Regions from separate parts of the Pseudorhodobacter turbinis genome, predicted to be linked through region 1. Evidence: riboswitches for the same ligand, from Rfam matches in the RefSeq annotation. Region 1 holds a riboswitch; each other region holds the start of a gene.
What was found. A riboswitch is a leader RNA that binds a small molecule or an ion and turns the genes downstream of it on or off. The one in region 1 is predicted to bind cobalamin.
Positions count from the first base shown of each region.

Region 2: another riboswitch for cobalamin. It lies ahead of EOK75_RS05995 (ABC transporter substrate-binding protein); the one in region 1 lies ahead of nrdH (glutaredoxin-like protein NrdH).
Region 3: another riboswitch for cobalamin. It lies ahead of EOK75_RS19690 (DUF1636 family protein); the one in region 1 lies ahead of nrdH (glutaredoxin-like protein NrdH).

Region 1 is NZ_CP039964.1:981,809-988,905, forward strand. It holds gene EOK75_RS04610 (DNA cytosine methyltransferase) at 1-380, shown strand, start outside; gene EOK75_RS04615 (NaeI family type II restriction endonuclease) at 392-1,291, shown strand; cobalamin riboswitch at 1,395-1,594, shown strand; gene nrdH (glutaredoxin-like protein NrdH) at 1,698-1,919, shown strand; gene nrdI (class Ib ribonucleoside-diphosphate reductase assembly flavoprotein NrdI) at 1,924-2,337, shown strand; gene nrdE (class 1b ribonucleoside-diphosphate reductase subunit alpha) at 2,322-4,445, shown strand; gene nrdF (class 1b ribonucleoside-diphosphate reductase subunit beta) at 4,464-5,429, shown strand; gene EOK75_RS04640 (MmcQ/YjbR family DNA-binding protein) at 5,506-5,850, shown strand; gene rpoH (RNA polymerase sigma factor RpoH) at 5,847-6,743, opposite strand; gene EOK75_RS04650 (RluA family pseudouridine synthase) at 6,899-7,097, opposite strand, start outside.
Region 2 is NZ_CP039964.1:1,255,879-1,262,975, forward strand. It holds gene EOK75_RS05975 (hypothetical protein) at 1-321, opposite strand, end outside; gene EOK75_RS05980 (LLM class flavin-dependent oxidoreductase) at 911-1,891, opposite strand; gene EOK75_RS05985 (ABC transporter ATP-binding protein) at 1,888-2,664, opposite strand; gene EOK75_RS05990 (FecCD family ABC transporter permease) at 2,661-3,746, opposite strand; gene EOK75_RS05995 (ABC transporter substrate-binding protein) at 3,785-4,819, opposite strand; cobalamin riboswitch at 4,949-5,140, opposite strand; partial or broken gene EOK75_RS21270 (IS481 family transposase) at 5,377-5,502, opposite strand; gene EOK75_RS06005 (plasmid recombination protein) at 6,704-7,097, shown strand, end outside.
Region 3 is NZ_CP039965.1:1,487,975-1,495,071, forward strand. It holds gene cobN (cobaltochelatase subunit CobN) at 1-774, opposite strand, end outside; gene cobW (cobalamin biosynthesis protein CobW) at 780-1,826, opposite strand; gene EOK75_RS19690 (DUF1636 family protein) at 1,819-2,226, opposite strand; cobalamin riboswitch at 2,313-2,550, opposite strand; gene cobO (cob(I)yrinic acid a,c-diamide adenosyltransferase) at 2,650-3,258, shown strand; gene EOK75_RS19700 (cobyric acid synthase) at 3,262-4,707, shown strand; gene EOK75_RS19705 (phosphotransferase enzyme family protein) at 4,707-5,696, shown strand; gene EOK75_RS19710 (CbiQ family ECF transporter T component) at 5,701-6,297, opposite strand; gene EOK75_RS19715 (energy-coupling factor ABC transporter ATP-binding protein) at 6,272-7,009, opposite strand; gene EOK75_RS19720 (glycine zipper 2TM domain-containing protein) at 7,096-7,097, opposite strand, start outside.

The sequences.
Region 1 (7,097 bases):
CGGCAGGCGGCTGGCGCGGCGCCGAGGAATGGGCCGCAAAAGCTGATGAGATTGCGCCCACCATCGTCGGCGGCTCTAAGAAACACGGCGGCCCCGATCTTGGCCCAACCCGTGCGCGGGCCGCATGGGCCACTTTGGGCGTAGAGGGGCGCACCATCGCCCCCGAGGCCCCCGACCCTTTCCACAGCGGCATGCCGCGGCTGACGGTGGAAATGGTCGCCCGCATCCAAGGCTTTCCTTCCGACTGGCATTTCACCGGCAGTAAAACCAATGCGTACCGGCAGGTCGGCAATGCCTTCCCGCCGCCGGTGGCGCAGGCGGTCTCAACGCAGATCAGCAAAGCGCTTCGCAAGCGGGTGCTACGCGCGGTCAATGGCTGAGCTTTGCAGCCTTGAAAAAGACCCTTCCTGAAACGATCGTTACCGCAGGCCATCCGGATCACGTCCTGCTAACTGCCATCGCGACTGAGATTTCGGATCGCGCCGGCGGCGAGTTAGCTTTGGCCGCGCGATTCGCGGCGATGCTGCGGCAATGCGTTGATGATGTGATCATGACGCCGAAAACCGGACGGCGATCCTATGACGAATTGGAAAAGACCGAAAAGACCTATATCGGCACGCGGGTCGAAATAGAGCTGCGCGCCATGCTGCGCCTGCCCAAGGGCAAGCTGGACACCGTGATTCTGGGGCGTGACGTCGATATCAAGAACACAATGGGCAGCAATTGGATGATCCCGACCGAGGCCGTGGACAACCCCTGCATTCTGGTCGCCGCCGATGAGGTGCGGGCCTTATGCTATCTTGGCCTGATCGTGGCACGGCCCGATTACTTAACGTTTGGCAAAAACAAGGATGGCAAGAAAAGCGTGTCGGCGCTTGGGTTTGCCAATATCCTGTGGCTGCTGAAGGAACACCCCTATCCACCAAACTTCTGGCGCACGGTGCCCGCCGATGTGATCGAACGGATTTTTGCCGGGCAATCGGGCAACCAGCGCATGGCCAATCTGTTCCGCGAGGTGCAAGGCCTGCCGATCACCCGCGACGTGGTAGAGGCCGTGGCCCAGCAACAAGATTTCATGCGCCGCATCCGGTCCGATAACGGCAGGGGTACAAGGGACCATCTGGCGCGTGAAGGCGTCTTGCTTTTGTCGGGGCACTATGACGCGCCCCTTATCACTGCCTTGGGCCTACCGGCCTGTTCGGGCAGTGAATTTATATCCTACAAACCCTTGTCACAGGCAGAGGTGGATCTGGCCGCGACACATGGCATTGCCCTGAACCGGGGCAACTAGCAGGCGCTGGGGCTCTAAGCCATTGACCTGCGCTTTCCAGCAACAGTCCCAATATTGGCAAGAATGGCGGCCACAAGATATTGACAAACTACCCCCTCTACTCCACCACTGCTGGTGTCATGGTGCCTCGGGGCGACTCGGGGTTAAAAGGAAAGCCGGTACGGTCAGTTTGCCCGAAAGGGCGCTGCCACCGCAATTGTAAGTGGTTCGCAACGTTAACATATAGCTTGGGGTGTAGGCCTTGAGGTGTTGGCCGCGTAATGGGAACCGAGCCGGAAAACCGACCCTGACACCAAAGACGAAACCGCGCAGCGGGCGTGAATACGTGATTGGAAACAGGACCGAAACCTGCTTTAATCATGTGCCACACCCGCGCATTAAAAACACTGATAAAGGGGCCACAGGCATGACCATCACCGTTTACTCCAAACCCGCTTGCGTGCAATGCACCGCCACCACCCGCGCTTTGGATGCAAAAGGGATCACCTACACTGTGGTAGACCTGACCGAAGACGCAGACGCGATGGACCGCGTTACCTCGTTGGGCTACCGCCAAGCCCCCGTTGTGATCGCCGGTGATGCGCATTGGGCGGGCTTTCGCCCTGATATGATTGGCCAATTGGCCTGATGATGTGACCCGGCTTGTCTATTACTCGTCGGCCTCTGGAAATACGGCGCGTTTCATTGCACAATTGGGTCTAGCTGCTGCGCGAATCCCTGTTCGCCCGAACGACCCTATGCCGGATCTTGTTACACCCTATGTGTTGATCTGCCCTACCTTCGCCGATGGCGAGGGGCGTGGGGCAGTTCCAAAACAAGTGATCCGCTTTTTGAATGATCCATCACGCCGCGCGGGCTTGCGCGGCGTTATTGGCGCCGGAAATCGTAACTTCGGCACAACCTATGCTTGTGCTGCCGACGTGATCTCCGCAAAATGTAATATCCCCGTGCTCTACCGGTTTGAGCTGGCGGGAACCGAAACCGATATCACCCGTGTCCGAACGGGCCTTGCCGAATTCTGGGGGACTGAATGCTCGACGTCGTAAAGCCTGCGCTGGATTACCACGCATTAAATGCCATGCTAAACCTCTATGATGATGCGGGGAACATCCGCTTTGATGCTGACCGCAAGGCTGCACGAGAGTATTTCTTGCAGCACGTCAATCAAAATACCGTTTTCTTTCATAGCCTTGATGAAAAACTCGGCTATTTGGTCGAGGAAGGCTATTACGAAGGCGAAGTGCTGGATCAATATTCCAAGAACTTTCAGCGCAAGATCTGGGAGGCAGCATTTGGCGCCAAGTTCCGTTTTCCGACCTTCCTTGGGGCGTTCAAATATTACACCAGCTACACGCTGAAAACCCGTGACGGGCAGCGCTATTTGGAACGCTATGAGGACCGTGTGGTCATGGTCGCCCTTGCGCTGGCCCGCGGTGATGAAACCCAAGCCATGCGCTTTATGGAAGAGATCATCGCAGGCCGCTTCCAGCCCGCCACGCCGACGTTTTTGAACGCAGGCAAGGCATCACGCGGCGAGCTGATTTCGTGTTTCCTGCTGCGGCTCGAAGACAACATGGAAAGCATCGGTCGCGGCATCAACTCCGCGCTGCAACTGTCCAAGCGTGGCGGCGGTGTGGCCTTGATGCTGACCAACCTGCGCGAGGCGGGTGCACCGATCAAAGGGATCGAGAACCAGTCCTCGGGCGTCATTCCGGTGATGAAACTGCTAGAAGACAGCTTTAGCTATGCCAACCAATTGGGCGCGCGTCAGGGTGCGGGGGCGGTTTACCTCAATGCCCACCACCCCGATATTTTCCAGTTCCTTGATACCAAGCGCGAAAATGCCGATGAAAAGATCCGCATCAAAACCCTGTCGCTTGGCGTGGTGATCCCCGATATCACCTTTGAATTGGCCAAAAAAAATGAGGATATGTACCTCTTCTCGCCGCATGACGTGGCCAAAGTTTACGGCGTTCCCTTCTCGGAAATCTCGGTCACCGAGAAATACGCCGAGATGGTGGATGACAAGCGGATCAAGAAAAAGAAGATCAACGCGCGGGAATTTTTCCAGACCATCGCGGAAATCCAGTTCGAATCCGGCTACCCCTATGTGATGTTCGAAGACACCGTGAACCGCGCCAACCCGATTGCGGGCCGGATCAGCATGTCGAACCTGTGTTCGGAAATTTTGCAGGTCAACCGCGCGTCGGAATTCAATGACGACCTTAGCTATTCCAAAATGGGTACCGATATTTCGTGCAACCTTGGCAGCCTGAATATTGCCGCCACGATGGACGGCCCCGGTTTCGGCGCCACGATTGAGGCCGCCGTGCGCGCGCTGACGGCTGTGTCCGAGATGTCGGCGATCGATTCCGTGCCCTCGGTCCGTCACGGCAATGATGAGGCCCATGCCATCGGCCTTGGCCAGATGAACCTGCACGGCTTCCTTGCGCGCGAACGCATTCACTACGGCAGCTCGGAAGGCGTCGAATTCACCTCCGTTTACTTTGCCGCCGTTGCCTATCACGCGATCCGCGCCTCCAATCTTTTGGCGCAAGAGCGTGGCAAGACTTTCGTCGGCTTTGAGGATTCAACCTATGCGGACGGGTCGTTCTTTGACAAATATACCACCCGTGACTGGCTCCCCACATCCGAGGATGTCACCCGTGTGTTTGCCAACATCACCCTGCCCACTCGCGCCGATTGGGAGGTGCTCAAGGCCGATGTCATGGCCCACGGGCTTTACAATCGTAACCTGCAAGCGGTGCCACCGACCGGTTCGATCAGCTATATCAACAACTCCACCTCCTCGATCCATCCGATTGTCTCCAAGATCGAAGTGCGCAAGGAAGGCAAGATCGGCCGCGTCTATTACCCGGCCGCCTTCATGAACAATGACAATCTGGAATACTACCGCGACGCCTATGAAATCGGGCCGGATGCGATCATCGACACCTATGCTGCCGCGACCGAACATGTGGATCAAGGCCTGTCCCTGACCCTGTTCTTCCCCGCTGAGGCTACGACGCGCGATATCAACCGCGCCCAGATCTATGCCTGGAAAAAGGGCATTAAAACCATTTATTACATTCGCTTGCGTCAATCTGTCCTTGAAGGGACAGAGGTTGAAGGCTGCGTCTCCTGCTCGCTGTAAGGAAAGTCTGTGAAAGATATGAACACCACAACCGTCGTGCCGCGCGCCATCAACTGGAACAGGCTGGAAGACGACAAGGACCTTGAGGTCTGGAACCGGCTTACGGTCAATTTCTGGCTGCCCGAAAAGGTGCCGCTGTCCAATGACGTGCAATCCTGGGCCACCCTGCGCCCCGAAGAGCGCGAGCTGACGATTCGGGTCTTTACCGGGCTGACGCTGCTGGACACGGTGCAGAACACCCTTGGCGCGCCCGCGTTGCTGCCCGATGCGCAAACCCCGCATGAAGAGGCGGTGTTGACCAATATCGCCTTTATGGAGGCGGTTCACGCGCGCAGCTACTCGTCCATCTTCAGCACGCTTTGCACCACCAAAGAGGTGGATGAAGCTTTCCGCTGGTCCGAGGATAACCCGCATTTGCAGGCCAAAGCGCGGATGATCTGTGAGAAATACGCAGCAGGCGCCGACCCGATGAAGCGCAAGATCGCATCGGTGTTTCTGGAAAGCTTCCTGTTTTATTCGGGCTTTTACCTGCCGATGTATTGGTCCAGTCGCGGCAAGCTGACCAATACCGCCGACCTGATCCGGCTGATCATCCGCGATGAGGCGGTGCATGGCTATTACATCGGCTATAAATTCCAGCGCGCGCTGGAACGTGAAACACCTGCGCGCCGCGAAGAGCTGAAGGATTACGCCTTCGCCCTGATGTTCGACCTCTACGAGATCGAGGCAAAATACACCGCCGAGCTTTATGACGGTATCGGGCTTAGCGAGGACGTAAAGGCCTTCTTGCATTACAACGCCAATAAGGCGCTGCAGAACCTCGGCTATGAGGCGCTGTTCCCGCCTGCCGCCTGTGAGGTGAACCCTGCGATCATGGCGGCCCTGTCGCCCGACAGCGAAAACCACGACTTCTTTTCCGGCTCCGGCTCTTCCTATGTCATCGGCAAGGCGGTTGCGACCGAGGACGACGACTGGGATTTCTAAGCCTGCGCCATCAAACGCTATCTTATGGCCCCTACCGCGTGTAAAATCGCGGTAGGGGCTTTTTATTAGGGAAACGATGCAACGCGATCAGATCAACGCCTTTTGCCGCGCCCTTCCGGCCACAACTCATGTCGTGCAATGGGGTGGCTCCGATGTGTGGAAGGTTGGCGGCAAGGTCTTTGCCATCGTCAGCGCGGAAGGGGTATCGTTCAAGACATCGGAACTTATGTTCGAAGTGCTGGGCCACGAAGAGGGCATTCGCCCTGCCCCCTATCTGGCCTCACGCGGGTTCAAATGGTTGCAGCACTATGGCCCGCCCGGCGGATTACCCGATGCCGAGCTGGGCCAAGCACTTGAAACCTCTTACGAGATGATACGCGACGCCTTACCGCGCAAGACACGCGCCGAATTGGGGGTTTAGGCGGGGATCGCCATCCCCTTTTCGCGCGCAAGCTCTCGCATTTTGTCTTGCAGCTTTTCAAACGCCCGCACTTCGATCTGACGGATACGTTCGCGCGATACGCTGTAGGTTTCCGAAAGCTCTTCCAGCGTGACAGGCACCTCGTTCAAACGGCGCTGTACCAAGATGTCCTTTTCGCGGTCGTTCAAGACAGACATCGCCTCGATCATCATCTCGCGGCGGGTGTCCATCTCATCCTTTTCGGCGTAATCATTGGCTTGATCGCTGTCTTCATCCTCAAGCCAGTCCTGCCATTGCGTAGACCCCTCGCCGTCAGAGCCCACCGTCACGTTCAACGAGGCATCCCCCCCCGACATACGCCGGTTCATAGAGATCACCTCTGCCTCTGTCACGTTCAATTCAGTGGCAATCCGGGCGACGTTTTCAGGGCGCAAATCGCCCTCTTCCAGCGCGCCGAGTTTGGACTTGGCTTTGCGCAGGTTGAAAAACAGCTTCTTTTGCGCCGAGGTCGTGCCAAGTTTTACCAAAGACCATGACCGCAGGATATATTCCTGAATGCTGGCGCGAATCCACCACATCGCATAGGTCGCCAAACGGAACCCCTTTTCGGGATCAAAGCGTTTCACCGCCTGCATCAGGCCCACGTTCGCCTCCGAGATCACCTCGGCCTGCGGCAAGCCATAACCACGGTAGCCCATTGCAATTTTCGCCGCCAGTCGCAGATGCGAGGTGACCATTTTATGCGCCGCCGTGCTGTCTTGGTGGTCCACCCAGCGTTTGGCGAGCATGTATTCTTCTTCAGGTTCCAACAGGGGAAACTTGCGGATTTCCTGCATATAGCGGTTCAGGCCCTGTTCGGGGCTTGGGGCTGGCAGGTTTGCATATGTACTCATCATCATCCTCCGTCCCGCATTCGGTCTATGCCGTGCCCGGGCTTGGCAAATTTAGGTATCGCATAGGGGGCAACTGCGCCCTTACCTGCGTTAAACCCAAGATGTGCCTAGTTCCGTCGGTTTGCCAGAATTATGTCTGCCCGATCACGCATATGTCACCCAGCATGCCCGATTGCCGTTAACAAATTCTTCATATCCTCCGGCAACTCCGAGGAAAACTCCAGCATTTCACCTGTGACCGGATGCGCAAACCCCAAGGTCGCTGCGTGCAGGGCTTGGCGGCCAAAACCTTCAACTGCGGCAACGGCAGCGGCCCCCAGCGCCTTTTCGCTAACACGACGCTTGCCACCATAG
Region 2 (7,097 bases), 270 kb from region 1:
CTCCTGTAATGGGCCTCGTGCTGATTGGCGATCGCGCATTGCAATTGCATGGCGGAGTGTATCGATGGCGGCGTTTACGCAGGCCAACTCATAAGCTGCGACCTCAGGAGTGCGGCATGGTGCAATCTCACGCGCGGCTTCGGCTGCATCAATGATGAAGCGGCAGAGCTCGGTCAGAATTGATTCCATTGTGTAGGGCGCAATTGCCATCGTTCTCTCCGTCAACCCGGCGAAGGCGATATCGCTCAGAAGGGTCAATTTCAGAGCGAGTGCCTTGGCCTCGGGAATGACATGGGAACGAAGTGGAAAGATCAGTGACATTTTTTTGCACGACGGGGTTCCACCCCAGGCCCGTAGGGCCTGTGGGAGGCGTCTGCGCCAATGAAAACCGGTTTTTCGGTATTCGAGATGAATCTGTGATGTGATTGAGATGCGCAAGTCTGCGACTCCTGTGCCAGCGATTGTGCCAAGCGGAGGGACAGGCTTTGTGCCAAGTGACTAACCCTCCGACTCTAAGGAGAGAAATGCCATATAAATCAGGTATTTAAGATTTATTGGCTCCGGCGGTAGGGATTGGAGCCATCTTCAATGCCTATGTAAGTCATTGAAAAATATAGATATGACCGCAACGTAACCGTAGGTGATGCCGCAGTATGATGTAGCACTTTGTAGCGTATGCTAACAAATGACGCAACTGAAGTAGGTATGGTTTGGGTCGTGAGCTACTTTCGACAACAAGGGCGGAATGCGGACATTCGCTGCATACGCGATCTCAGAATATATTCCACATTAGAGTACTTTCAACAGAACAACCCCATTCCCATAAGATTCACATGCCACCGCATTTATCACCAAAGTAAAACGGATCCAAAATCCTGAAAATCCGGTGCCAAAGATCGGCATGGCAGAACTACGTAAATGCCGCTTCGCCAAATAGGCGCATCTCGTCTATCGCCTCGTCTGTGTCGAACGCGCCGTTGCCGTTGAAAACAAGCCTTAGAGACTCCACCCCAGAACGCGCTTTAAGGGATGCGATTTGCCTGATGCAGTCGTCCGGCGCCCCAACGATCGCCTGCGCTTCGCGGAAACGATGCAAATCTGGCGGGGCGATACGGCTTGGATCCCGCCCGGCGCGCCGGGCTGCGTCTATTCGGCGTTGATGCAGCGCGGCGTAACGGTCCGTCAGTAAGCGCTGCGCCTCCGGCCGCGTTCGAGCGATGAATACGAAACGCGACAAGGAGGAATCAGCACTGCGGTCTGTCAGTCCTTCAGTTGCAATAATCCGGCGGTAGGTTTCGAATTGCGCGGCTTCGGGAGGCTCAAGGCTAAGAAGCAGCGGCAGCGCGTTTCTGGCAGCAAAACCGATGGTTTCATCTGTGGACCCGCCAATATAGATCGGGACACGCTCATCGTTGAGCAGCGGGCCGACAGGGGCGCCCGAGGAGGGCCAAGACATGCCCATATCGATTGTGGCAGTGTCGTACAGCGCATTCGTCAGGATCGTGAAGGCCTCTTCGAAACGCGTGCGGGTTTCTGAGGGGCTGATTCCCAACCGGGCCAATGTATCGGGGTGCGTTCCACGACCGATGCCAAGATCAAAGCGTCCGCCGCTTTGCCAATGCAGCTGCGCAACCATCTCGGCAAGCAACAACGGATGATAGAGCGGAAGAACCACAATAGATGTGCCAACGCGAAGACGACGGGTACGCGCCAGCACGGCAGACGCTAGAAGCAACGTCGACGGATAGGCTTGTGGGGTAGTCTGAAAGTGAAATTCGTTAAACCAGATACCGCCAAAACCCAGATCGTCCGCCAGTTCGCATATCTCCATCAGTTTTTCGTGTGGCAACTCCCGCCCGCCGCGCCCAAATCCAGCAATGTCGATCCTCATGATGCGCCCACCTCGAACGGAGCGATAATCGGGGCGTCGCGCAGTTGTCCGAATTCGGCCTCTACGCCGTAAGATTGGCGAATGGTCTGTGTCGTTAGGGTGTCGCGCCACGCGCCTTCGGCGAGCATCTTGCCGCGATGAAGAAGGGCAACCCGCGTTGCGAACCGTGCGGCAAGTGAAAGGTCATGGATCGCGACCAGTACGCCAATGCCCTGGTCGCGCACCTGATCAGCCAGAAGCCGCAGAGTGAAAAGCTGGTTTCCGATATCCAGCGCGCTCGTCGGTTCGTCCAGCACGATAAGTGGCGTCTGCTGCGCCAACGCCCTAGCCAGCATGACGCGCTGTCTTTCACCCCCGCTTAGGGCATCCATGGTGCGAAAGGCCAGATCGGCAAGCTGCAACTGGTCTAGTACCTGCTCGACAATGGCGATGTCTTTGCGAGCGGGTCTTGACCCCATGTAAGGCGTACGTCCCAGCAGACAGGTGTCGAAAACGCTGACGGGAAATCCGTCCGGCGCGCGCTGGGGCACGTATGCAATGTGCCGAGCGCGTTCGCGAGCGGATAGTGTGCTAATGTCCTGCCCGCCTAACTGCACCTCGCCGTGTGCAAGGCGGGACTGGCCCAGCATCGCCCGGACCAATGTGGACTTCCCCGCGCCGTTCGGGCCGACAAGGCCGACAATCTCGCCCGGCGTTACTGACAGGGAAACATCATCCAGCACAGCCCGCCCATCGATCATCTGCCGTAGATTATGGGCATGTAATCCGGTCATGCGAATGTCTCCCGCTTGCGTGAAATAATCAAATGCAGAAAGACCGGCACACCAACAAAGGCCACAACGATCCCTACCGGCAGAACCGTTGGACTGAACGCCAACCGCCCGACAGTATCGGCGACAAGCAGCATCGCCGCGCCGCAAATTGCAGAGAATGGCAACAAAAAGCGGTGATCACCCCCGATGATCATTCGGGCAAGGTGCGGCCCGATCAGGCCAACAAAGCCAATTACCCCCACAAAACTGATGACCGCTGCCGCTGCAACGACCGACAACAAGATAGCCGTACCGCGCAGTCGCCGGACGTTCATCCCCAGCGACTGCGCGACATCATCGCCCGCCACCGTCAATGCGTTCAGTTGCCATGCCTTGGCCTGCATGACCGGCAGCACAATGATCAGCACTGCCGCGCATAACCCGACCGCATCCCATTGCACGCCGTTCAGACTGCCAAACGTCCAATGAACGACCCGCGCCAACTGTTCCTCGGTCGCGACGAACTGTACGGCGGCTGTCATGGCGCTGAATAGGTACATCAGCGCGATGCCCGTCAAGATCATCGCCTGCGCGCCCATTCCGCGCCACCACGCCAGCGAAAAGACACAGACCGCACAAAGCAGGGCGAAGGCAAATGCAGAAAGCGGGACAAAATAGATCCCCGCAGATTGCAGGCCAACACCAAACATGATGGCGATAGAGGCGCCGAACCCCGCCGCCGAAGACACGCCGATGGTATAGGGGCTGACCAGCGGGTTGCGAGTGATCGCCTGCATCAAAACACCCGAAACTGACAAAGCAGCGCCAGCTACGATCGCCATAACCACCCGCGGCAGGCGCAAGTACACAAGAACGCGCGCTGATTGGTCATCCGTGACCAGATCAAGCTGACCAAAGCTGGCTTTCTCGATCAGCACCAGCGCGAGCGTGCCAATGCTTGTTTCATTGATGCCCTGCACAGTGACTGCCGCCGCAGCCACAATCAGCAGGGCAAATGACAACGCCACGATGACTGCGCGACGCCGACCCGAAGCCAGATACCTAGCGCCCAAGGCGCCATCCAGCGAGGTGGGGGCGGTCATCGCCGCCCCGTGTTCAGTGATGGAGACCATGGGTTTTCTCAAAAACCGCTCTGGTATGTCATGCCGGGCTGATATGGCAGACCTTGGAAATCCTCGATCCACTGGCGCATGGCCTCTTCGGGATCGATGTCAGCAAATAGGTCGGGATGCGCCCATTTGGCGATCTGAAGTGCGCCGGTGATTTTTGAGGATCCACCCGCCAGATAGTAATTGATGACATGAACGTTGTCCGATTTCGCGGCCGGTGTCGACTTGATCTCTTCCCGCCCGATCAGATTTTGCCAAGTGCGGGAAAACTGATCCTCAGGGATTGCGGTGTACGAACCGGGCTCCAGTTTAACAATCACAGCAGGCGCCCGTTGCACGATCTCCTCTGGGTCAATCGTAAAGGCGTTGGGATTGCCACGCGCGGCTGCTTCGTCCTCGATCACGATATCACCAAAAACATTCGCGCCTCCGCCCGCAGCAATCATGTCATGCCAGCCGGACCCCGGTGTGACGGTCACCAGCGGGCGCGTTTCTTCAAAATAAACTGGCACAGTTGGCACACCCTCCAGCCGCTCTGCCAACAGCTCTTTATACCCGGTGTAAAAATCGACCAACTCTTCGGCCTGTTCCTCATGCCCGAACAAACGGCCCATCAGCTCTACGTTTTCGACGTGTTTCAGTGCATCCCATGCGGTAATGACCATCACGGGAATTCCAAAGGGTTCCAGCTGCCGCGCGGCTTCTTCATAGACGCCATTGCGGGGCAGGATCACCAGATCTGGATTTTTGGCAATAATTGCTTCATAGTTCAAGTCGTTTTGGCCTTGCCCCACGACGTTGGCTTGGGTGAACTGGGGCCAATAATCCGGGTCACGATAGGTGCTGGCACCGGTCCCGACGACCTGATCAATCGCACCGATGGCACGCGCAAATTCGACTGAATAGCGGTTAAAAATCACCGCCCGTTCGATGGGCAGGTCAACCTCTACCGAACGGCCAACATCGTCAATGATGGTTTCAGAAAGGACAGCCGAAGAGCACGCCACCAACACACATGTGGTGGACAGGATGGATTTGTAGAACATAGATCACCTCGATCAGGAAAAATGCCAAAGGTGATCGAGAATGCAGGCAGCTTTGATCTGCGTCCGAACGGAACTCCGCCCAGTACTCGTGGTCCAGCCATTGCTACCTCCTAGCCGATCACCTCGTCGGCGTTTGCGTTTGTCATGGCAGGTCTCCTGGCTCGCGGCTCAAATGTTTGATGATCCCTTCCCGGCGTCGCAGCCAGTGGCATGATATCAAACTCGCCGCCTACAGTTGCGAGGGCAGCCGCAGAGAGGGATAAATCCCGTCCTGCGTTCCCTTTTCATCCGCTTGCGCGGAACCGTGACAACGCAAAACCTTTCACATCCCAATACGAAAGCCAAGAGCAATCATTGGACGATCCAGTGTTCGCACCATCGAAACCCCGCTAGATGGTGCAAACAGTCGCTCTGCGCTACGCTTTTACGAGTATATTTTGGGGTCGCGAACCCGTTACATTTCCAAATTCGGACTGTCTGGAGTGGTCGTGCAAACGTCGGTTCATCACTTATAATCCAGTCACCCTATTAAAATAGGCCATTGCCCGCTTCCGTCACTTGGCAACCGTCTTTGGATTAATGCCGCGTTCTTTGATTAACGCCGAGATCGAAGCTTGCGATCGCTGTATTGCAGCTTTGACGGCGTACTTGGTCGTGGCGCTCCCATGACGAACTTGTCCCATAATACTTCCTTCCATTCCTGAGAAAAGATCGCACCATCCAGCCCTGGGATCAAACAAGTAGTGCCTAACTCAATCGGATCGGACTAGCCCACGACTGGTTAGAGCAAGCTGCATCGCAGCGTTGACGATTGCCCCGAATGGCAGGAAAGGGCCGGTCGCTACGTTCCTGTAGGTAGGCCGGAGAACCGACCTGCACGGCACGCGCGAATTCAACCTTGCCAAATCATGGAAGCGTTCAGGAAGCCAAAAGCGACGTATCTGAACAGGCCGAACTGTTTTCTTGGCCATCGCGACCGGCTGCATACTTCTGGTTAGCAGCCTGGCCCATTTTCTGCTTCATCGTTATTAGGTCCCCCATCACGACAAGAAGGGAGGCGTTCGAAAAGGGTAGGGATCTCACTGATTATGACCTCTGAGAATGAAGATGGGCCGGTGCCACGGGCTGAGGTTGTGCTGACACCGGGCGGGGCGATATTGCCCAGTGGTGAGTTGCCGGATTTTTGCACGAAATAGTCTGAGACTGGGCAGTCTGCGCGCTGCCTTGAGGTAAGTCCCGGGGAAAAATTGGGCGCAGCGAGCGGCAGGGTCATCCCTTTGTGCTGCCAAGTCCCTCCCCAATTATGCTGCATCACTCTTCGTAGGGCGGCTCCGGGGAGTGCGATACCTACATCAAGCACGATGAGTGGGAGGCGGTCTTGCCCGAACTTGTGTTTCGTACGCGCGAGCAAAGGTGATACGATAAGCGTCGCTGGTGGTTGGAAGCTAAATCGCCGAACGGTGGAAGCCGCATGATCGGCCTGAGCACCGATGTTCGCCCAATCCCGGATACCCTGCAGTGTTACGGATAGATCCCATTGAGCGCAGGCGGGTATAGGCATGCCCAGTCAGCCTCATTCCAGAAAAGATAATCGAAAAACAATTTCGCATAACGCCACGGGTCCAGCAGGCTGCTGGTCGCAGGGATCGTGAAATGGGGGTGCCCCATTGAGCGATTTCGAGAAGGGGTCTCGGGGGTATCCCCCGAGCGAGCGGTCTTGTTGTCATTTCGGGGTGCCCGAAATTGCAACAAGACTAGTGAGTAGCGCAGCGGCAATTCTCACGGGTTCGTGATGCGCAATCCAGAAAAAACCGCCGCGACCTGTGCCGGGATTTTCGGGGGTACCGCGTATTCTTGGGGGAAGCAGATAACCCGAGGTTCACCATGTCCGTTCATGCCAGATTTGACAATCCCCAACCCGTCAATGCCCCAAAGCCGCCGATTGTGCTGCGGTTCCAAGGGCTGCATCCGGACAACCTCGGCCGCTTTGATATGCATGATCATCGTAACGGTGGCGATCTCTCCCATGTTGATCTGAATGCGTCAGAGCTGAATGAAGTTCTGCATTGCGAACCCAAATGGCAAGCGACGATCAAGGCAGAAGTCGCTGCAGCCAGGCGCGACAACTTTCGGGAACGGATGGAGGCCTTGCGCAAGAAGGGCCGCAAAGCCGAACGGGAGGCACTGCAAGCTGAAGGGGAAAGCGACCCTTGGCGGCGCTGTTCCGGTGGTCCCTTGCGTGAGGGCATCCTGACGGTCAACAAGGAATGGTTTGGCG
Region 3 (7,097 bases), on a different replicon from region 1:
CCCAAGAAAGGCCACTTGGCGGGACAGCCAGCGTGCAGCTTCGGGCGCTTTGAGCGAGGGCGCGAACAGTCCCAATACGGTAAAGCCCGCGTCCCGCAACGCCTGTGTCAGCGCGGTCATCGGGGCCATATCGGCGGCGGCCAGCCATGTCCGGTAGAACGTCACCAAGACCAGAGGGCGGGCGGGATCGCGCATCAGTGGGCAACAGGCGCCATGTTCCGGCAACCACGCGCCGACTTGCGGCAGCACCTTTGCGCCGACCACAGGGCCGGTATAAAGCCCCGCGGCAAGTGCCAATTGCGCCAGTGCTGCCTGTGCCGCGATTTCCCCGCCGGTATCGCAAAGCTGTGACAGGCGGCGCAGGGTAGATTTGGGCAGGGTGGACACCTCATCCAGCCGTGGATCAGGGCGCCCGTCTGCGGGTAAAACCGCCAGCGCCAACCCCTTGCGGCGGGCCAGATCGGCCACGCTTTGCAACCCGTAGGGCCAATAGGGCACCCCGCCGATTAGCCGGATCAGGATGGCTTTGGCGCCCTCAAGCGTGCGCTCCACATAGGTATCGACCGAAAGAGGGTGTTTCAGCGCGGCCAGATTGGCCAAACGCAGGCTGGGCAAACGGCCCTCGCACCCGCCACCCGCACGCCAGCCCGCCGCGAAAGCGCCAAGGTCACTGTCCGAGAACGACAGCACCACCAGATCACCCGGGCTTTGGCCCAGATCGGTGGGGGTGTCGGCCTCGTCCAACCCGTGGCTTTCGCGAAAGACAACGTGCATTTAGGTTATCCCGCCGGAGCGTTCAACGCAGCATGAAGTGCCACCGGATCGATATCATCATGCTCGGCGATCACCACCAAACGGCCGCGCCGCGGTTCCTCGGCCCCCCAAGGGCGGTCAAACTGATGGCGGACCCTTGCGCCCACGGCTTGCACCAAAAGGCGCATTGGCTTGCCGGTGACGGCGGCATAACCCTTGACGCGCAGGATGTTGTGATCGCGGGCCAAAGCCTCAATCCGGGCGGCAAGATCGGCGGGTTCTGCCACCTCGGCGATGTCGATGACAACGGATTCGAAGTCATCATGGTCATGATCATCGGCGCCGTCATGGTGGCTGGGACGGGCGTCGAGGCTATCTTCGGCGGCGGCGCCCAGGCCCAGGATCACACGGGGGTCGACAACGCCCTCGGCGACCTCAATCACCGGCAGCAGGCGGGGTGCCTCGGCGGCGATTATGGCGCGGGCGCGGGCGACACCTTCTGGGCCGGCCAGATCGGGCTTGGTCAACAAGACGATATCGGCGCAAGCGATCTGATCCTCAAACACCTCGGACAGCGGGGTTTCATGATCAAGTGAGTCGTCTGCCGCACGCTGGGCCTCAACTGCTGCTTCATTGGGCGCAAAGCGACCGGCCGCAATGGCCTCGGCATCGGCCACGGCAATCACACCGTCCACGGTGATGCGCGACCGGATATCGGGCCAGTCAAAGGCCTTGAGCAAGGGCTTGGGCAGGGCCAGTCCTGAGGTTTCAATCAGGATGTGATCGGGGCGCGGCGTCAAGGCCATCAGCGCCTCAATCGTCGGGATAAAGTCATCGGCGACGGTGCAGCAGATGCAGCCATTGGCCAGCTCAACGATGTTTTCAGCCGGGCAATCAGGGATCGCGCAGCTTTTGAGGATATCACCGTCGACCCCCACATCGCCAAATTCATTGACCACAACGGCCAGACGGCGGCCCTGCGGATTTTGCATCAGGTGACGGATCAGCGTGGTTTTGCCAGCGCCCAAAAAGCCGGTGATGACGGTAACGGGAAGTTTCGACAGGTCAGACATGATCAACCTCTGGGGTGGGGGTTTGCGGAAGTGGAGGGATGCGGGCGATGCAGTTTTTGCGGAAATGTACGGGGCGTTCGCGCCAAGGCACGAGCCCGTCAGCGGCATCACGGTATTGCGCGACCCCTTCATAGACCATCGCGGCGTCTGTGCCCTCTGACAGGTTACCGTAAACATAGGTCCAGCGGGCAGGGCCGCCGCGCAGGGCAACCGTACAGCCGCGCGAGCAGTTCGACAGGCATTCCACAGCGGTGATTTTAACGCCATCCATCGGCTCTTGGGCCATCAGGGCCGCGTGCAATGCAGCACCGGGAACCGGCTGGCCTTCGGTCACGGGTTGGCCTGCGCGGCAACTGGTGCAGACCAGTAATTCGACTGGATGGGGGTGGTCCTGTGGCATCGGCAATCCCGTTCATTAGGCAGAACGAGGCTAGGCGACAGGGTGCAAAACGATAGCGACCCGCCACCGAGGCACCCCGCCCGGTTTCGATCAATCCCGTGCTGGCAGGTCTCCCGGCTTGCGGATGTCAGGGGGTGCCGGATGGCAGCCCTTGTCGGTCACCCAACCTTCCCGACCATATCGGCCAGTGGCATTCGGGTGACCTCTCCGGTCACGGTCGCGGGGGCGGCTCTGCTGACCTGATCAAACGCTTGCGCGTTCGGCCCGATTGCAAATTCCCTTTTCACCCAGCCAAGACCGGGCACCAACACGAGGTCAGGTCTGACCGCTTGGCCCTGCCAAGTCAAGAGCCCAAGCTGCCATATTGACGCCCCGCACGCAGGCTGCCACACATCAGGGCGATGAACCCCTAAGGAGGGACGGATGGAAGACACCAACAGCCGCCACACCGAAAAGATGCGCAAGATCAAAGCCGCGCGTGACCGGATGATGCAAACCAAGACCGAGGAACGCGGGCTGATCATCGTTCACACCGGCACCGGCAAGGGCAAAAGCTCTTCGGGATTCGGGATGATCATGCGCTGTATCGCCCATCAGATGCCCTGCGCCGTGGTGCAGTTCATCAAGGGGGCGCGCGCCACAGGCGAACGCGATTTCTTGCAAAAACATTTCCCCGATGCGTGCAAATTTGTCGTTTCAGGAGAAGGGTTTACTTGGGAGACCCAAGACCGCGAACGCGACATTGCCGCCGCCCGCAACGGTTGGGAACAGGCCAAGGCGCTGATCCTCGACCCCGAGGTCCAATTCGTGCTTTTGGACGAAATAAACATCGCGCTGCGCAATGATTATCTGGAGATCGACGAGGTGGTGGATTTCCTGCAAACGCAAAAGCCGCTGATGACCCATGTTGCGCTGACGGGGCGTAATGCCAAGCCCGAATTGATCGAGGCCGCCGATCTGGTGACCGAGATGACCTTGGTCAAGCACCCCTTCCGCGACGGGATCAAGGCGCAAAAAGGGGTTGAATTCTAGGGGATGGGCCGCGCGCTGATGATCCAGGGCACCGGCTCTAATGTCGGTAAGTCGATGCTGGTGGCGGGGCTGTGCCGTGCGGCGCGGTTGCGCGGGTTGACCGTGGCACCCTTCAAGCCGCAGAACATGTCGAATAATGCCGCCGTAACGGTGGATGGCGGCGAGATCGGGCGGGCGCAGGCATTGCAGGCGCAGGCCTCGGGGCTGGCGCCGGTGTCGGATATGAACCCTGTGCTGCTCAAGCCGGAGACCGAATCCGGGGCGCAGGTGATCGTGCAGGGGCGTTGGCTGACCTCGACCCGCGCGGCGGATTATGCGGCGTTGAAACCAAAGCTGATGGGCGCGGTTCTGGACAGTTTTTCCCGTCTCAAGACGCGATATGATTTGGTGATTGTCGAAGGGGCGGGCAGCCCGGCCGAGGTCAACCTGAGGCGCGATGATATTGCCAATATGGGCTTTGCCCGTGCGGCGGATGTGCCGGTGATACTGGCGGGCGATATTGATCGCGGCGGGGTGATTGCGCAGATCATCGGCACGCAAGCGGTGATTGACCCAGAAGATGCGGCAATGGTGGCGGGGTTTCTGGTCAATAAATTCCGCGGTGATCCGCGTTTGTTTGGGGACGGCTATGCGCTGATCGGCGCGCGCACGGGCTGGCGCGGCTTTGGCGTCTGCCCGTGGTTCCCCCAAGCGTGGCGGCTACCTGCCGAGGATGCGCTGGATATCGCCGCAAGGCCCAAGGCCGAGGGGCTGCATATCGTTGCGCTGACCTTTTCGCGGATTGCAAATTTCGATGACCTCGACCCGCTGGCACAAGAGCCGGGCGTTCGGCTGACGATGCTGCGCGCAGGAGAGGCGATTCCCGGCGATGCCGATCTGGTGATCCTGCCCGGCAGCAAATCGACGCGCGGCGATCTGGCGTTTTTGCGCGCGCAAGGTTGGGATATCGACCTTGCCGCCCACCACCGGCGCGGCGGCCGGATCCTTGGCCTTTGCGGGGGGTATCAGATGCTTGGCCGCTCTATCGCGGACCCTGAGGGGGGCGAGGGGCCTGCGGGCACCACCGCCGGTCTGGGCTTGCTGGAGGTCGATACGGTGATGACGGGCGATAAACGTCTGACCCAAGTGCAAGGCCGCCACATCGCCAGCGATACACCGGTGCAGGGATATGAGATCCACATCGGGCGCAGCGAGGGCCCCGACCGCGCCCGCCCCTTTGCCCGTATCAACAACGGGGGTGAGGGCGCGATAAGTGTCGACGGGCTGGTCACGGGCAGCTATTTGCACGGGATTTTCGCGGATGATGCCTTTCGCGCGGCCTTTCTGGCCAATCTCGGCGTGTCCTCAAGCCATAGCCATAGCACGGCGGTTGAGGCCGCATTGGACAGCCTTGCCGCGCATCTGGAGGAACATCTGGATGTCTCTGGCCTGTTCGGGGTCGCGCGCTGATGGCCCCTTTGGCCGATCTTTTGCCCCGGTTGGAGCGGCTGGCAAAAGCATCGCTGCGGCTGTGGCCTGTGCCCGAAGGCGCGACCCTGCGGTTGATCAATGTGTCGGAAAACACCACATGGCTGGTCGAGGCCCCTGATTTCCGCGCGGTCCTGCGAATCCACCGCGCCGCCTATCATTCCCGCCGCGGGATAGAGCAAGAGTTGGAGTGGTCACAGGCGTTGGCAGCCCTTGGTACCGTACTGACCCCTGCGCCGATCGCAGGGCGGGACGGGGCCTTTGTACAGCAGGGCCATGCGCCCGATCTTGACGATCCGCGCTTTATGGTGATGTTCCACTTTGCCCCCGGTGCGCAACCCGATGAGGGCAATGATCTGACCACCCCCTTTGCGTCATTGGGTGCTATTGCCGCCGCGATGCATCTGCACACGCAACAGTGGCAGCCGACCACCCCGCTGGAGCGTTTGATCTGGGATGATGAGGCGGTCTTTGGCCCGAACCCCACTTGGGGGGATTGGCGCGCCGCCCCGAATGTCACCCCCGAAATTGTCACGGTTCTGGAACAGGCCGAGGCCACCGTCCGCCGCCGCCTGAGCGCCTTTGGCAAGGGGGCGGATCGCTATGGGTTGATCCATGCAGATATGCGTCTGGCCAATCTGTTGATCGACGGCGCGACCACGCGGTTGATCGATTTCGACGATTGCGGGCTGGGCTGGCACCTTTATGATTTCGCGGCCGGCATCAGCTTTATCGAGGATCACCCCCAGATCCCCGCTTTGCGCGCGGCTTGGTTGCAGGGCTACCGGCAGGTGCGCCCCTTATCGGCCTGCGATGAGGCCGAGATCGACACCTTCATCATGCTGCGCCGCATGGCGCTTTTGGCGTGGATCGGCAGTCATATTGAGGCGCCCGAGCCGCAAATGCTCGCCCCTGATTTTGCCGCCCGCACGCTTGTTCTGGCGCAGCGCTATCTGGCCAGCCACGGATAAGGTGCTATAGCCCGCCACGGGCGCGGATGGCCTCGGCGACATGATCGGCATCATCCAGCGCCATCAGGCTGACGGGCAGCATGATCCGCCAGTTTGCGCGCCGGGCGGACCGGGCGCGCCATGCGTGACCAAGCTGGGTTGTCTTCTCCATCAAAACCGGGGTGAAGCGGATGACCAAAGCCATCGCAACGGCCAGCACGCGCGGCGACAGGCCAAAGCGCGACAAAGGGGCGGCGAGGCGTTCTACAAGGGTGATCATATCCTCAAGCCGGCTGGTCATGGTGACCAGATTGGCCAGCGCCACGGCCACCAGCATCTTGCCTGCCAACGCGGCCCCTGTGACCCATTCGCCTGTCCAGCCGTGCCAGATCCCCAGTATCAGTAAAAACGGCCAAAGCGGGCGCAGCATGGCCGCTGCATGGCGGGCAAAGGCCCACCCGAAGGCAAGGTGAAGCCCCGCCACCGCAGCCATGACCGCCCCGATTAGCCAGAGGTTCTGCAACTGGAACAGCGCCACGCTTCCTACCGCCAAGGCCAGCAGCTTCGGGCCCACGGGGATGCGGTGCAGGGGGGTCTTAATCGGACAGGTCAGTGTCAGCATCAACTTCCCCCAAACGGGTCATCTCGGTCGTGAAATCGGGCAGGATCGTGGTTGGCGGGCCATCGGCACGAATGCGCCCCTGTTCCAGCCAGATCACCCGATCATAGCGCGCCAGCGCCGCCGGATCATGGGTGATCAGGATCAGCCGTTGCGGCAGGGCATCAAAGGTGCGCGTCAGCCGCGATTGCGTGGGCAGATCAAGGCCCGCAAAAGGTTCGTCCAGCAAAATCGTGGCGGGCTTCATCGCCAGCAGTGACAGCAGGCACAAAAAATGCCGCTGACCTTGTGAGAGGGCTGTGACAGGGCGATCCTCCCAATGGCTGCGGCCGTGCTGCGCAAGCATGGCGCGCATCGCGGCTTTGGCGGCAGGTTTCGCCATGCCTTGCTGGTGCAGGCCAAAGGATAATTCCTCGGCCACGGTTGGGAAGATGATTTGATGGTCGGGGTTCTGGAACAAGATCCCGAGCCGCGACAGGATCGCCTTGCGGTCGCGCGCAGGGTCCAGCCCATCGACGCGCACGGTGCCGGTGGCGGGGGCCACAAGGCCCGAAAGCAGGCGCAACAGGCTGGTTTTCCCCGAACCGTTGCGCCCGATAATGCCGATGCGTTGCTCTGTCAGCGACAGCGTCAGATCGGACAGGATCACACGACCGGCGGCGGTAAAGCCTGCGTTTTCAAGGGTCAATCCGACGGGAGGGTTTGGCGGGGGCATAGGCTCTATCGGCTCGGGCTGCGGTTGGGGGCTTTTACCCTGCCAGCCCGCCCGTGCCAAGCACCCACGGAAAAAGCTGCCCCGCGTC